Regions from separate parts of the Kocuria palustris genome, predicted to be linked through region 2. Evidence: riboswitches for the same ligand, from Rfam matches in the RefSeq annotation. Region 2 holds a riboswitch; each other region holds the start of a gene.
The links. A riboswitch is a leader RNA that binds a small molecule or an ion and turns the genes downstream of it on or off. The one in region 2 is predicted to bind S-adenosylmethionine.

Region 1: linked by a shared signal. The riboswitch ahead of JOE55_RS09335 (ABC transporter ATP-binding protein) and the one ahead of JOE55_RS03455 (bifunctional o-acetylhomoserine/o-acetylserine sulfhydrylase) in region 2 are both predicted to bind S-adenosylmethionine.
Region 3: linked by a shared signal. The riboswitch ahead of JOE55_RS06105 (cobalamin-independent methionine synthase II family protein) and the one ahead of JOE55_RS03455 (bifunctional o-acetylhomoserine/o-acetylserine sulfhydrylase) in region 2 are both predicted to bind S-adenosylmethionine.

The regions. Positions count from the first base shown of each region.
Region 1 is NZ_JAFBCR010000001.1:2,094,492-2,099,012, forward strand. It holds gene JOE55_RS09325 (ABC transporter permease) at 1-363, opposite strand, end outside; gene JOE55_RS09330 (aliphatic sulfonate ABC transporter substrate-binding protein) at 360-1,406, opposite strand; gene JOE55_RS09335 (ABC transporter ATP-binding protein) at 1,403-2,203, opposite strand; SAM riboswitch class I at 2,202-2,308, opposite strand; SAM riboswitch class IV at 2,425-2,539, shown strand; gene JOE55_RS09340 (LLM class flavin-dependent oxidoreductase) at 2,622-4,043, shown strand; gene JOE55_RS09345 (Fic family protein) at 4,119-4,521, opposite strand, start outside.
Region 2 is NZ_JAFBCR010000001.1:795,682-800,202, forward strand. It holds gene metX (homoserine O-acetyltransferase MetX) at 1-832, opposite strand, end outside; gene JOE55_RS03455 (bifunctional o-acetylhomoserine/o-acetylserine sulfhydrylase) at 834-2,195, opposite strand; SAM riboswitch class IV at 2,263-2,377, opposite strand; gene JOE55_RS03460 (CPBP family intramembrane glutamic endopeptidase) at 2,446-3,231, opposite strand; gene JOE55_RS03465 (S9 family peptidase) at 3,322-4,521, shown strand, end outside.
Region 3 is NZ_JAFBCR010000001.1:1,388,645-1,393,165, reverse strand. It holds gene JOE55_RS06110 (cobalamin-independent methionine synthase II family protein) at 1-1,142, opposite strand, end outside; gene JOE55_RS06105 (cobalamin-independent methionine synthase II family protein) at 1,197-2,408, opposite strand; SAM riboswitch class I at 2,425-2,527, opposite strand; gene JOE55_RS06100 (amino acid permease) at 2,666-4,150, opposite strand; gene JOE55_RS06095 (glucose-6-phosphate dehydrogenase) at 4,381-4,521, opposite strand, start outside.

The sequences.
Region 1 (4,521 bases), 1.3 Mb from region 2:
GGCCAGCCCGAGCAGCGAGCCGATCACGAATCCGACGACCACGCGCTGGGTCGAGATCCCGATGTGGGTCCACAGCGCCCCGTCGGCCAGCAGCTCGCCACCGGCCTGCAGGACCGCCAGGGGACGCGGCAGCTGCACCGGGGAGAACGTGCCGTTCGTGGACAGCAGCTGCCACAGCGCGAGCAGTGCCACCGGCAGCAGCAGGCCCAGGCCGACCCGGGCCCAGGGGCTGCGCAGGATGGAGCCCCGCGGGGCGGGGGTGCGGACCGAGCGCTGCGAGTCCGGACGCTGGGAGCCGGGACGGTCGGAGCCCGCGGGCTCCGGAGCCTCGGAGGCTGGTGCGGAGGTGGTCGTGACGCTCATGCGCTGTGCCCTTCGATGATCTCGGCCGCGCGATGGGCGCTGGCCTCCTGCGCGAACCGCGCGTCGAGGATGGTGTCGATGGCCTTCTGGACGGTCTCCAGGTCGGGGACGTCACCGGTCTCCACGAGGATCGGGGCGATGCGCTCGAGGACCTCGAGCTGGTCGTCGCCGGGGACCGGGTCGATGTCAAGGTGCGTGCGCTCCCAGACCCGCTCGGCCGTCGTCGTCTCGATCTCGGAGGCCTCGGCCAGGATCGCGATGCCCTCCTGGGGGTTCTCCAGCGCCCAGGCGCGGGCGTGGGCGTAGACGTCCACGACCATCTGGGCCCCGCGCGGGTTGATCTCCAGGAACAGCTCGCGGGCGTTGAGGAAGCAATAGGTGTTGAAGGCCAGGTCGCGCTGGAACAGCACCGCCCCGTCCTGCTCGGCGCCGGCCATGATCGGGTCGAGCCCGGACCAGGCGTCCACCTGCCCGCTGGTCAGGGCGGAGCGGCCGTCGGCGTGCTGGAGGTTGACCACGGTGGTCTCGTCGAAGCCCATATCCGCCGCTGATAGCGCCTGCAGCAGGAAGAAGTAGGGATCCGTGCCCTTGGTGGCCGCCACCGACCTGCCGCGCAGATCCTCGACCGAGCGCAGGGGCGAGTCCGCGGTGCGCACGAGTGCTGCCCACTCCGGCTGGGAGCAGATGTCGATCGCGCGGATGGGGGAGCGGTTGGTGCGCGCCAGCAGCGCGGCCGAGCCCGCGGTCGAGCCGATGTCGATCGCCCCGCCGCGCAGGAACTCGTTGGCCTTGTTGGACCCGGCCGAGAACGTCCAGTGGACCTCCTGGCCGCCCTCGGCGGCGACGGTCTCCAGCCAGCCCTTCTCGCGGATGATCAGCGACAGCGGGTTGTAGGTCGCGTAGTCCAGGTAGATCTCGGTGTCCGAGCCGGCGGCCATGCCGCGGCCCGGGCCCTCGCCCTCCATGACGCACCCGGACAGGGGCGCGGCGGCGGCCCCGACGGCGGCCAGGCCCAGCAGGCGACGACGCGTCAGCCCGCTCATGCCTCCACGCCCAGCAGGCCGAGCAGGTGCCTGCGGGCACCCGTCAGCTCGGGATCATCGCGATGGCGCGGGCGCGGCGAGTCGACCGTGAGGATCTCCTGGATGCCCGCCGGCCCGCCCTCCGGCGGCGTCCCGAGCACGACCACGCGGTCGGAGAGCACCAGGGCCTCCTCGACGTCGTGGGTGACCAGCAGGACCGTCGTGGGATCGGCGGCGTGGATCTCCAGCAGCAGGTCCTGCATCTTCAGGCGCGTCAGTGCGTCGAGCGCGCCGAACGGCTCGTCGAGCAGCAGCACCTGCGGGTTGCGCGCCAGCGCCCGAGCCAGCGAGGCCCGCTGCGCCATGCCTCCGGAGATCTCCGACGGGCGATCCTCCGCATGCCTGGACAGCCCGACCAGCTCGAGCAGGTGGGCCACCCGCTGCTCGGCCTCGAGGCCGCGCACGCCGCGCGGCAGTCCGAGCGCCACGTTGCGGGCCACGGTGCGCCACGGCAGCAGCCGCGGCTCCTGGAAGCCCACCGCGCAGCGGGGGTCCAGGCCGCGCACGGGCGCGTCGTCGATCAGGACCCGGCCGGCCGTGGCGGTGCCGAGACCGGCCACCGCGCGCAGCAGGGTGGACTTGCCGCAGCCCGACGGGCCCAGCACGGAGACGATCTCCCCGGGGCGGACCTCGAAGCTGACATCGGCCAGGACGTCGCGCCGGCGGCCCCCGGAAGACGGGAAGGACTTGCCGACCCGGTCGAAGGTCAGGGAGGCGGCATCGACCGTGCTCAGGGCGGACGGGGGTGCAGAGATCATCACATCACTCCATCGGTCCTGGCATTAGCACCTTGTGCCGCGGATGGACGGCACTGGTTGCTGCGGCGTCGACGAGCCAGGTCTCTCGGCCGCTCCGGATGGGAACCGGGGGTCATTCAATGCCCTGGTCCGGGGAGACAGCAAATCGGAGGACGAGCGGGGCAACGCGCGGCACGGGCTTCGCACTGTCGCCTCAGGTGTGCATGTGATGACGCTCACACGATCAAGAGTTCCGGCCCACAGCCCTGGCTGGCCGGACGGCAACCCTCTCCCGTAGCGGGGTGCCCCAGGTGAGGATCGGGCCGCTCGCTAGACCGCGTGCGGCAAGTACGGCGCACGCACGCGCTGGACCCGCAGGTTGGCCGCGGTATGAGCGGCGCACGGGGCGTGGGTCTGTACTTCTCAGGAGCAGCCTTCTATGGCCAAGCGGATCTCCCTGAACGCCTTCGACATGACCTGCGTGGATCACCAGAGCTTCGGGCTGTGGCGCCACCCGCGCTCGCGGGCCACGGAGTACAACACGATCGAGTACTGGACGCACCTGGCCCAGGTGCTCGAGCGGGGCCGCTTCGACGCCCTGTTCCTGGCCGATGTGGTTGGCATCTACGACATCTACCGCAACTCGGCCGCCCCCTCGATCGCCGACGGCGCGCAGGTCCCGGTCAACGATCCGTTCATGCAGATCTCCGCCATGGCCGCGGTGACCCAGAACCTCGGCTTCGGCGTGACCAGCGCGGTCACTTACGAGCAGCCGTACACGCTGGCCCGCAAGTACGCGACGCTGGATCATCTGACCCGCGGGCGCGTGGGCTTCAACGTGGTGACCTCCTACCTGCCCTCGGCCGCCGAGAACCAGGGTCTGCCCACGCAGATCGAGCACGACGAGCGCTACGAGCTCGCCGAGGAGTTCCTCGACGTCTGCTACAAGCTGTGGGAGGGCTCCTGGGAGGACGACGCCGTCGTGAAGGACGTGGAGCGCGGGATCTACGCCGATCCGGCCAAGGTCCACCCGATCCAGCACCAGGGCAAGCACTTCTCGGTGCCGGGTGCGGCGCTCACCGAGCCCAGCCCGCAGCGCACGCCGCTGATCTTCCAGGCCGGGGCGTCCTCGCGCGGTCAGGCCTTCGCCGGCAAGCACGCAGAGGCCGTGTTCATCGGCGCCCTGCGCCCGGACCTCACCCGGTACATGACCGACCGGATCCGCGACAAGGTCGAGGCCGAGGGGCGCGATCGGAACGACGTGAAGATCTACGCGATGCTCTCCGTCGTGGTCGACGAGACCGACGAGAAGGCCCAGGCCAAGTACCGCGAGTACCAGAGCTATGCCAACCTGGAGGCCTCGCAGGCCATCATCGGCGGCTGGTCCGGGCTGGATCTGTCCAAGTTCCAGGAGGACGAGGTCCTGAACTACGTCAAGACCGAGGCCATCCAGTCCTTCCTCACTCCGTTCACCATGCAGGACGGGGCCAAGCAGTGGACCCGCGAGGAGATCGCCCGCCACTGCGCGATCGGCGGCATGGGCGATGTGGTCGTGGGCTCGCCGCAGACCGTGGCCGATCAGCTCGAGACCTGGATCGACGAGGGCGGGCTGGACGGGATCAACCTGGCCTACCACGTGTCCCCGGGCTCGTTCGAGGACTTCGTGGAGCACGTGGTCCCGGAGCTGCAGAAGCGCGGCCGCTACCGCACGGACTACGACGGGCCCACCCTGCGCGAGAACGTCTACGGCGCCGGGCAGACCAAGGTGCTCGACACCCACCCGGCGGCCAAGTACCGCGGGGCCTACGTGGGCAGGCCGTCCACGGCGGACACCCCGTCGCGGGATCTGTCGCAGAGCTGAGCAGGCCGGCAGATAGAGGGCCCCTGGCGAGCATCTTCTGGATGTCCATCAGGGGCCCTTCGCTAAGGAGGGGCCTCAGTCATGATCGCGGAGGATCGCTGGGAGCATCCCGAGCTCGTCCAGCCGGCGTACGACGTGGATCGTGATCGGGCTCCGGCGCAGGTCCACGGCGTAGCGCCGCGGATTCGAGAGGATCTGAAGGTGTCCGGTGCTGACGAGTCTGCGCAGGCGCTGACTGCGCGTCGAAGAGCTTCCGGGGATCACCTCCGAGAAGTCGCCGGCGCGACAGGTCCCTCTGCGCGCGGCGTATTCGATGATGTCGGCCTCTTCTGAGGTGATCACCGCGGCGGAGACCGCGGCTCTCAGCGCAGGCACGATGATTCCGTCCACGACGAATGCCAGGTCGGCCAGTTGGACGACGGTGCTGAGATCAGCGCGCAGGCCGTGGATGACATAGGCGCACCAGGCAAAGAGATCA
Region 2 (4,521 bases):
GCCCCGGCAGCGGCGCCCCCGGATCCTCGCCGGCCTGCGCCGCATTGCCGAAGCGCGCATTGAGGTCCGGTGCCGCGCGGTAGGTGGTGTGCGCGATCCGCCGTGCGATTCCGAGGCCCACGGAGGGGATGACGCCGTCGTAGTAGTCGCCGCCGCGGAAGTCGGGGTCGTTGCGGATCGCCAGGCGCTGCGCCTGGCCCCATGCGATCTGCTCGGCGCTCGAGGCGGCGGTCGAGGCGATCACCGCACAGGCGCGCACCTGCTCGGGGAACGTGGCGGCCCACTCGAGGGCCCGCGCACCGCCCATGGAACCGCCGACGACCAGCCGCCAGGACGCGATGCCCAGCTGCTCGGCCAGGCGCTGCTCGGCGCGCACCGAGTCGCGGATCGTCACCGCGGGGAAGTCCGATCCCCACGGAAGACCGGCCCGCGGGCTGTCCTCCGGGATCAGAGTCGACGGACCCGTGGAGCCGTAGCAGCCCCCGAGCATGTTGATGGCGACCACGAAGAAGCGGTCGGTGTCGATCGCCCGCCCGGGCCCGACCAGTCCGTCCCACCAGCCCGGTGCCTCGGCGGAGACACGGTCGAAGGAGGTGGCGTCCTCGGCGACCCGTCCGCGCGTGACATGGGTGTCTCCGGTCAGCGCATGCGGGACGAGCACCGCGTTGGAGGCGCGGTCGTCGAGCTCGCCCCAGGTCTCGTAGGCCAGCTCGACATCGGGCAGCACGGCCCCGGATTCCAGCCCGAGGTCGCCGATGCGGGCGCGGCGCAACAGCCCCTCGGTGCGGAAGGGCTGCTGCGAGCGCGCGGTCGTGCTCTGGATGGCGGTCACCTCAGACCGCTCCCCCTGCGCCGCGCGCCTTGACCGCGGCGAAGCCGAGCTCCAGGTCCGCGAGGATGTCGTCGATGTGCTCCAGTCCCACGGACAGGCGCACGAACCCCGGGGCGACGCCGGCGGCCAGCTGCTCCTCCGGGGAGAGCTGAGCGTGCGTGGTGGAGGCCGGGTGGATGACCAGCGAGCGGACGTCACCGATGTTCGCGACGTTCGAGTGCAGGCTCAGCGCGTCCACGAAGGCCTGGCCGGCCTCCGAGCCGCCGTCGAGCACGAAGCCGAGGATCGAACCTGCGCCGCCGGGGACGTACTTCTGCGCACGCTCGTGCCACGGAGAGGACTCGAGCCCGGCGTAGGACACGGATTCGACGCCCTCGTGGGCCTCCAGCCAGGTGGCGACCGTCTGAGCGTTGGCGACGTGGCGCTCCATGCGCAGCGACAGCGTCTCGATGCCCTGCTCGATCAGGAAGGCGTTGAACGGGGAGATGGCAGCGCCCATGTCGCGCAGCAGCTGGGTGCGGATCTTGAACGCGAAGGACACGTTGGCCCCGAACGGCCCGTTCTCCCCGAAGACCTCGCCGAACACGAGGCCGTGATAGGACTCGTCCGGCTCCGTGAAGCCCGGGAAGCGATCCGGATAGCGGGTGTAGTCGAAGCGCCCGGAGTCCACGATGAACCCGCCGACCGAGGTTCCGTGCCCGCCGAGGAACTTGGTGGCGGAGTGGATCACCACGTCCGCGCCGTGCTCGAACGGCCGCAGCAGGTAGGGGGTCGCGATGGTGTTGTCGACCATCAGCGGGACCTCGGACTCGTGGGCGATCGCGGAGACCGTCTCCAGGTCCAGGACGTCGTTGCGGGGGTTCGGGATGGACTCCGCGTAGAAGGCCTTCGTATTGAGCTGGACGGCGTCGCGCCAGGCCTGGGGATCGTCCGGATCGGAGACGAACGTGGTCTCGATCCCGAGCCGGGACAGCGTGTGCTTGAACAGGTTGAACGACCCTCCGTACAGCGACGGGCTGGCCACGATGTGATCGCCGGCCCCGGCCACGTTGAGGATCGCGTAGGTGGTGGCCGCCTGACCGGAAGCGACCATGACAGCCGCGGTCCCGCCCTCCAGGGAGGCGATGCGGTTCTCGACGACCTCGGTGGTGGGGTTGGTCAGTCGGGTGTAGATGGGCCCGACCTGGCTGAGCCCGAAGCGACCGGCTGCGGTCTCGGCGTCCGGGAAGACGTACGAGGTGGTCTGCTGGATCGGCAGCGCGCGGGCGCCGGTGACGGGATCGGGCTCCTGGCCGGCGTGGATCTGACGGGTCTCGAAGCTCCAGCCCTGCGGGGCGGAGGGGGTGGGCTGCTGAGCGGACATGTCGGCGACTCCTTGTCTTCCGGGGCCGCGGACCGAGGTCCGACGCACCCGTCGGACCGGGTGCCGTGACCCGCGCTTGCCGTGCCGCGTGCGCGACCGGCCCGGTCCTCACCCAGGGCACCCCACCGCGGAAGGAGGGTTGCCGGCCAGCTAGCTGGGGCTTGTCGCTGGCTCTCGTGACCTGGTTCCCATTCTCGGACGAGCACGGCTCCGGCGCAAACCAGGGTTCCGTGGTCTGTGGAGCCCTCCGTCAGAACAGCAGGGGTCCGGCCAGGAAGCCGACGGCGTCCAGCAGGAAGTGGGCGATGATCAGCGGCATCACGCGTCCGGTGCGGCGGTAGAGCCACAGGAACACCAGTCCCATCACCACGTTGCCCAGCGCCGGACCGACGCCCTGGTACAGGTGGTAGCTGCCGCGCAGAAGGGCCGAGCCGATCAGCACGGCCGGCCACGTCCATCCCACGCGCAGCAGGCGATCGGCCAGGAACACGACGACGATGATCTCCTCCACGAGCGAGTGTCGCAGCGCCGAGGCCAGCAGCAGGATGACCTCCCACCAGGAGGTCCCGCCCGCGTTGGTGACGATCTCGGCGGTGATCCCGAGCTGGCGGCCCGCCTGGTACAGCGCCAGGGTGCCCAGTCCCATGACGGCGAAGAGCAGCGTCCCCAGGCCCAGATCCGCCAGCGGGGCCCGGCGGTCCAGGCCGATCCGGTGCAGCAGCCCACGCAGCTGACCGGCCGAGCCCGCCAGCAGATAGAGCGCCAGCAGCGGCGGGACCAGAGCCAAGAGGATCCCGAGGCTGCGGCGCAGGACGTCGAACAGCGGGAAGCCGCTCTGCGCGGCGTTCATGGAGGCGCTCGACTCGGCGATCGAACTGGTGGACAGCGTCTCGGCGAGGTCGAGGAGCGACCAGAGGGCGCTGGCCCCCAGCGAGACGCCCAGCACGAGCAGGATCTGCAGCCACAGATCGGCGCGCTGGGAGCCGAACGACGGGTGTGACGTCTCAGGGGCACGTGCTTCGGTCATGAGGACCATTGTCGGCGGGCGCCACGACAGCACAAGGACGCCGGCGCGTCCGGCCAGCACCTCGCTGTACTGTCTGCCGGGCTTCCTACGATGGGCGCCATGACCTCCCAGAACTCGGATCTTCCGCTCGCTCCCCCGTCGGCCGTGCGTCGCGACCACGTCCGCGAGTTCCACGGCGATGCCTTCCTGGACCCGTACGAGTGGCTGCGGGACAAGGAGTCCCCGGAGGTCATCGCGCATCTGGAGGCCGAGACCGCCTACGCCGAGTCCGCCACCGCCCAGCTGGCCCCGCTGCGCGAGCAGCTCTTCCAGGAGGTCCGGACCCGCGTGCAGGAGACGGACCTGTCGGTGCCGTGGCGGCGCGGCGACTGGTGGTACTTCACGCGCACCGTGGAGGGCGGGGAGCACTCGGTGCAGTGCCGCGTCCCGGCTGCTGAGGAGGGGTGGGAGCCGCCGCAGATCGTGGCAGGCCAGTCCCTGCCCGGCGAGCAGACCCTCCTGGACGGCAACGCCCGGGCGCAGCCGCACGAGTTCTGGTCGCTGGGCGCCTTCGACATCACCCACGACGGCACCCGGATGGCCTGGGCCGAGGACACCACCGGGGATGAGCGCTTCACGGTGCGCGTCCACGACTTCGACGCCGATCGGACGCTCGACGACGAGATCCCCGAGACCTCCTACGGCGCCTTCCTCTCGCCCGCCGGAGACGCCGTCTTCTACACCGAGGTCGACGACACCTGGCGGCCCTGGCGCCTGCGCCGGCACGTGCTCGGGACCCCGCTCGAGCAGGACATCACCATCGCCCAGGAGGACGACCCCGGCCTGTGGCTGGGGGCCGAGCTCTCCTCGGACCGGCGCTGGCTCGTGCTCGAGGCCGGGTGCTCCGAGTACTCCGAGGTCTCGATCCTGCGCATCGAGGAGGCCGGCGAGCAGGCCCCACAGGTGGTCGTGCCGCGCGGGGCGGGCGTTCTCGCCTCGGCGGAGCCCGTGCGGATCGACGGCCGGGACGTCGTCCTGCTCCAGCACGATCGCCAGGCTCCGGATGGACGCCTGAGCCTGATCGAGCTGTCGGACCTGCCCGGCGAGTCGGCGGAACTGCCCGGCGACGGATTCCCGCCCGGCATCGACATCGTGGCGCCCAGGGAGGGACTGCGCGTGCTGGGCTTCGCCGCCACACAGCATCACCTGGTTCTCGAGGTCCGTGAGGACATCCTGCCGGGGCTGCGCATCCTCCCGCTGAAGGGACTCGGCACGGAGAGCCAGGCCGAGCCCCATGTCCTCGAGGTGCCCGGCGAGCTC
Region 3 (4,521 bases), 590 kb from region 2:
TTGGCGGCGGCGATCTGCGGGTGGATGCGCCCGCCCAGACCGCAGTCGGTCGAGGCGATCACGCGCTCGCGACCCACGACCGAGGCGAAGCGCTCGATGCGCTCGGCCACCAGCTCCGGGTGCTCGACCACGTTGGTCGCATGCGAGACGATGCCCGGGATGATCAGCTTGTCCTCGGGCAGGGAGACGTCCTCCCACACGCGCCACTCGTGCTCGTGGCGGGCGTTGGCGGCCTCGAAGGAGAACGCGCCGGCGTTGATCTGCAGCATGGTGCGCACCAGGTGCTTGAACTCCAGATCCGTGGTGTGCGGGCCGTGCCAGGAGCCCCAGCACAGGTGGAACCGGACCTGCTCGGCGGGGATGCCCTCGAGCGCGTAGTTGATCGCCTCCACGCGCTTGGCCGTGAACGCCAGGTAGTCCTCGACCGACGGCTCGGGGTTGATCTGATCCCAGTTCTCCGCGATCGAGGGGTCGTCGATCTGCACGATCAGCCCGGCGTCGGTGATCGCCCGGTACTCCTCGCGCATGGCCTCGGCGCATGCCTGCAGGACCTCGTCCTCGTCGCCGTAGTGCTTGTCCTCCAGGCGCGCGCACGACCCCGGCGAGAGTGAAGCCAGGTAGCCCTCGGACGCGCCCGTGATCTCCAGCGCGCGCTTGAGGTTGGCGATGTCCCGGGCGACGGCCTCCTGGCCGACATAGCGGATCGGGCCCACGAACTCGGGGAACGGCGGCATATTGCCGGTCGAGATCCCGCTGGAGGGGTCGGTGTAGGCGTCCTGGAAGCGCTGTCGGTCACGACGGTCGCCGAAGCTCGTGAGCCGCACCTGACCCGGCTCGGAGCGCACCGCCGTCTGGCTCCAGAGATCGACCGAGCCGGGGCCCAGCCCGTCGAGGCGGTCGAAGATGTAGTGCCACCAGGCGCCGTAGTCGGTGTCCTCGGACATGGCGTGGCCGTACTCGCCGTCGTTGACGACGTCGATCCCCAGGTTCTTCTGGCGCTGGACGACGTCGACGACGGACTCGGTGAGCAGCTGGTCGTAGTCCTGTCCGCCGGTGCGGGCGCGGTTGGCCTCGATCAGCTGATCGGTGCGCGGCAGGGAGCCGGCGTGGGTGGTGAGGATGCGGTTCTCGGAGCGGTGCATGAAGAGGTTCCGTTCTGTGTGAGAGGGGTATCCACTCGGAGGTGGGGAGAGGGGTCAGAAGAGGCGGCTCGAGGCGATCTGCGCGCCCTCGGCCAGCGACTCGAGCTTGGCCATGGCGATCTGCGGGTGCAGACGGCCGCCCAGCCCGCAGTCGGTCGAGGCGATGACGCGCTCGCGGCCCACGACGGAGGCGAAGCGCTCGATGCGCTCGGCCACCAGCTCCGGGTGCTCGACCACGTTGGTGGAGTGCGAGACGACGCCCGGGATGATGACCTTGTCCTCGGGCAGCCCGGCATCCGCCCACTCGCGCCACTCATGGCCGTGACGGGCGGAGGCCGCCTCGAAGGAGTAGCCGCCGGCGTCGATCTGCAGCAGGGGCTCGATCAGGTGCTTGAGCTCCAGGTCGGTCGTGTGCGGGCCGTGCCAGGAGCCCCAGCACAGGTGGAATCGGATCTGCTCCTGCGGCAGCCCGCGCAGCGCGTGGTTCAGCGCCTCGATCCGCAGCTGGATGAAGGAGCGGTAGTCCTCGAGCGAGGGCTCCGGGTTGATCTGGTCCCACGACTCGGCGATCGAGGGGTCGTCGATCTGCACGATCAGCCCGGCGTCGACGATCGCCTGGTACTCCTCGCGCATGGCATCGGCGCAGGCGTAGACGAGCTCCTCATCGGTGGCGTAGTACTCGTTGCTCACTCGGGCGCAGGAGCCGGGGGACAGCGCGGCGATGAAGCCCTGCTCGGCGCCGGAGCCCTCGAGCGCGGACTTGAGGTTCGCGATGTCCGCCTGCACGGCGTCGTGGCCGGTGTAGGTCAGCGGCCCGGTGATCTTGGGCTGGGCCACCCGCTTGCGGGCGGTGAGGATACCGGAGGACTGATCGGCGTAGGCCTCGGCGAAGCGCTGGCGGTCGCGGCGATCGGCGAACGACGTCAGCACGGTATTGCCGGGCGAGGAGCGCCTGGCGCCGGCGTTCGGGTCCCAGCGGTCCTCGTCGGAGGGGCTCAGCCCGCCCAGGCGGGAGAAGGAGTAGTTCCACCAGGCGCCGTAGTCCACGGAGCTGGACATGGTGTGGCCGTACTCGCCGTCGTTGACGATGTCGATGCCGATCTCGGACTGCCGGGCGACGATGTCGCGTACGCCCTGCTGCATGGTGGCCACGAGCTCCTCCCACGAGATCGTGCCGGCCTGGTAGGCATCGTTCGCGGCCAGCAGCTCGGGGGTGCGGGGCAGGGAGCCCACGTGGGTGGTCTGGATGCGGTCGGTGTTCAGCATGCGCGAAGGCACGTCCTTTCCATCGGTCCTGGCGGGAGCACCTCTGCGCTGGGGACGGATCCCCGCATGGTTGCTGCGACGTCTTCGAGCCAAGGTCTCTCGGTCGCTCGTGATGGTGACGCCGATCATCCTGCCATGCCGCGGGCGTCGCACCCAACCCACGAAAGCCGCCGAGTGGATCCCCCGTTGCGCTGTTCGCCCGAACAGCGCAACGGGGGATCCACTCGGCGGGGTGGGGGGGGTGGGGGAACGGAGGGTCAGCGGGGCATCGCTGCCGGGTCGTCGAACTCCTCCGGGGCGCGGAAGCGGGTCACGCCGCGCCGCTTGGCCAGCACAGCGCCGATGATCCACAGGAGAGCGAACAGGCCCGCCGTGAGCAGGATCTGCTGACGCACGCCGGGCACCGTCATGCCCAGGATCACGACGGCCACCATGCCCGCCAGCGCCACGTAGGACAGCACCGGGTAGCCCCAGGCCCTGAGCACGAGCTCGCGGCCCTCGCGCTCGGCGCGGCGGCGCAGCACCAGGTGGGAGACGATCGTCATGGTCCAGATGACGATCAGGGTGGAGCCCACGATGTTGAGCAGGATGCCCAGGATCTCCTCGGCCCACAGGTAGTTCAGCCCGACCGTCACGAAGCCGAAGGCCACCGAGGCCAGCACCGCGGCCACCGGCACGCCGCGGGGGTTGGTCCTGCTCAGCGCGGCCGGTGCCAGGCTGCGGTGGGACAGCGAGAAGATCATCCGCGAGGCGCCGTACAGGTTGGCGTTCAGCGACGACAGCAGCGCGACGGTCACCACGACCGCCATGATGGAGGCGACGGCCGGAAGCCCCGCGGTGTTGAGTACGGCCACGAACGGGGAGGCCAGCAGGTTCTCGTCGTTCCACGGCATGGCCAGGACCATGATGGCCACGGAGCCCATGTAGAAGATCAGGATGCGCCACACGATGGTGCGGATCGCCCGGCCCACGTTCTTCTCGGGGTCCTCGGTCTCGGCCGCCGCCACGGCCACGATCTCGATGCCGCCGAAGGCGAAGGCCACGATCAGCAGGCCGGCGGCCACGCCTCCGATGCCGTTGGGCATGAAGCCGCCGTGGGCGGTGAGATTGGCCAGGCCGGGCGCCTCGGCCGTGGGCAGCAGGCCGATCACGAACAGCCCGCCGATCACCAGGAAGACGACGACGGCGGCGACCTTGAGCAGCGAGAACCAGAACTCGAACTCGCCGAACTGCCCCACGCCGATGAGGTTGATGGCGGTGAAGATGATCATGAAGATCAGCGCGAGCAGCCACTGCGGGGCGATGGGCCAGGCGGAGACCAGGATCTGGGCGGCCGCGGTGGCCTCGGCGGCGATCACGATGATCAGCTGCACCCACCACAGCCAGCCGACGGCGAAGCCCGCGGCCGGGCTGACGGCTCGGCCCGCGTAGACGGAGAAGGCGCCGGAGGTGGGGTGATCGGCGACCATCTCGCCGAGCATGCGCATGATCAGGATGATCAGGAACCCGGCGACGACGTAGGACACGAGCACCGACGGCCCGGCGGCGGCGATGCCTGCCCCCGAGCCGACGAACAGGCCTGCGCCGATGGCCGAGCCGAGGCTCATCATGACCAGGTGGCGGCCCTTCATGTGGGCCTTCAGGTTCGAGTCCTGGGGGCCGTCTGCCCCGGGCGCTGCGGGAGCGGTGGTGCTCTGCGAATGGCGTCCGCGACTGGTCGCGGGCGAGGATCCGGAACCCATGGGGGCCTCCTGGTGGTGAGGGCGCCGGGGGATCGGCCTCGGGCGCCTGTGCTGCACGTCACGATCTGATGGCGACACACTAGGCCACCCCGAGGGCGAGTTCCGGGCCTCGGCGGAAGCCTTCGCGAGCGTCGGACGATGCGCCCCGTGATCCGCGTCTCACGGGTGGGATCGTCCGGCGTGCCTGCGCGCAGCGGGCGGGGGCGTCCGCTGCGCGCAGGTGTGTGACATCAGATCGTCTCGGGGCCCTCCGAGCCCGCCTGATAGTCCTGCAGCGGCACCAGGCCGTCCGCCACGGCGTCGATCGCCGGCTGCACGATCCGCCAGCAGTGCTGCGAGGCCTGGGCGCTGACGCTGAAGGAGCGGTCGCC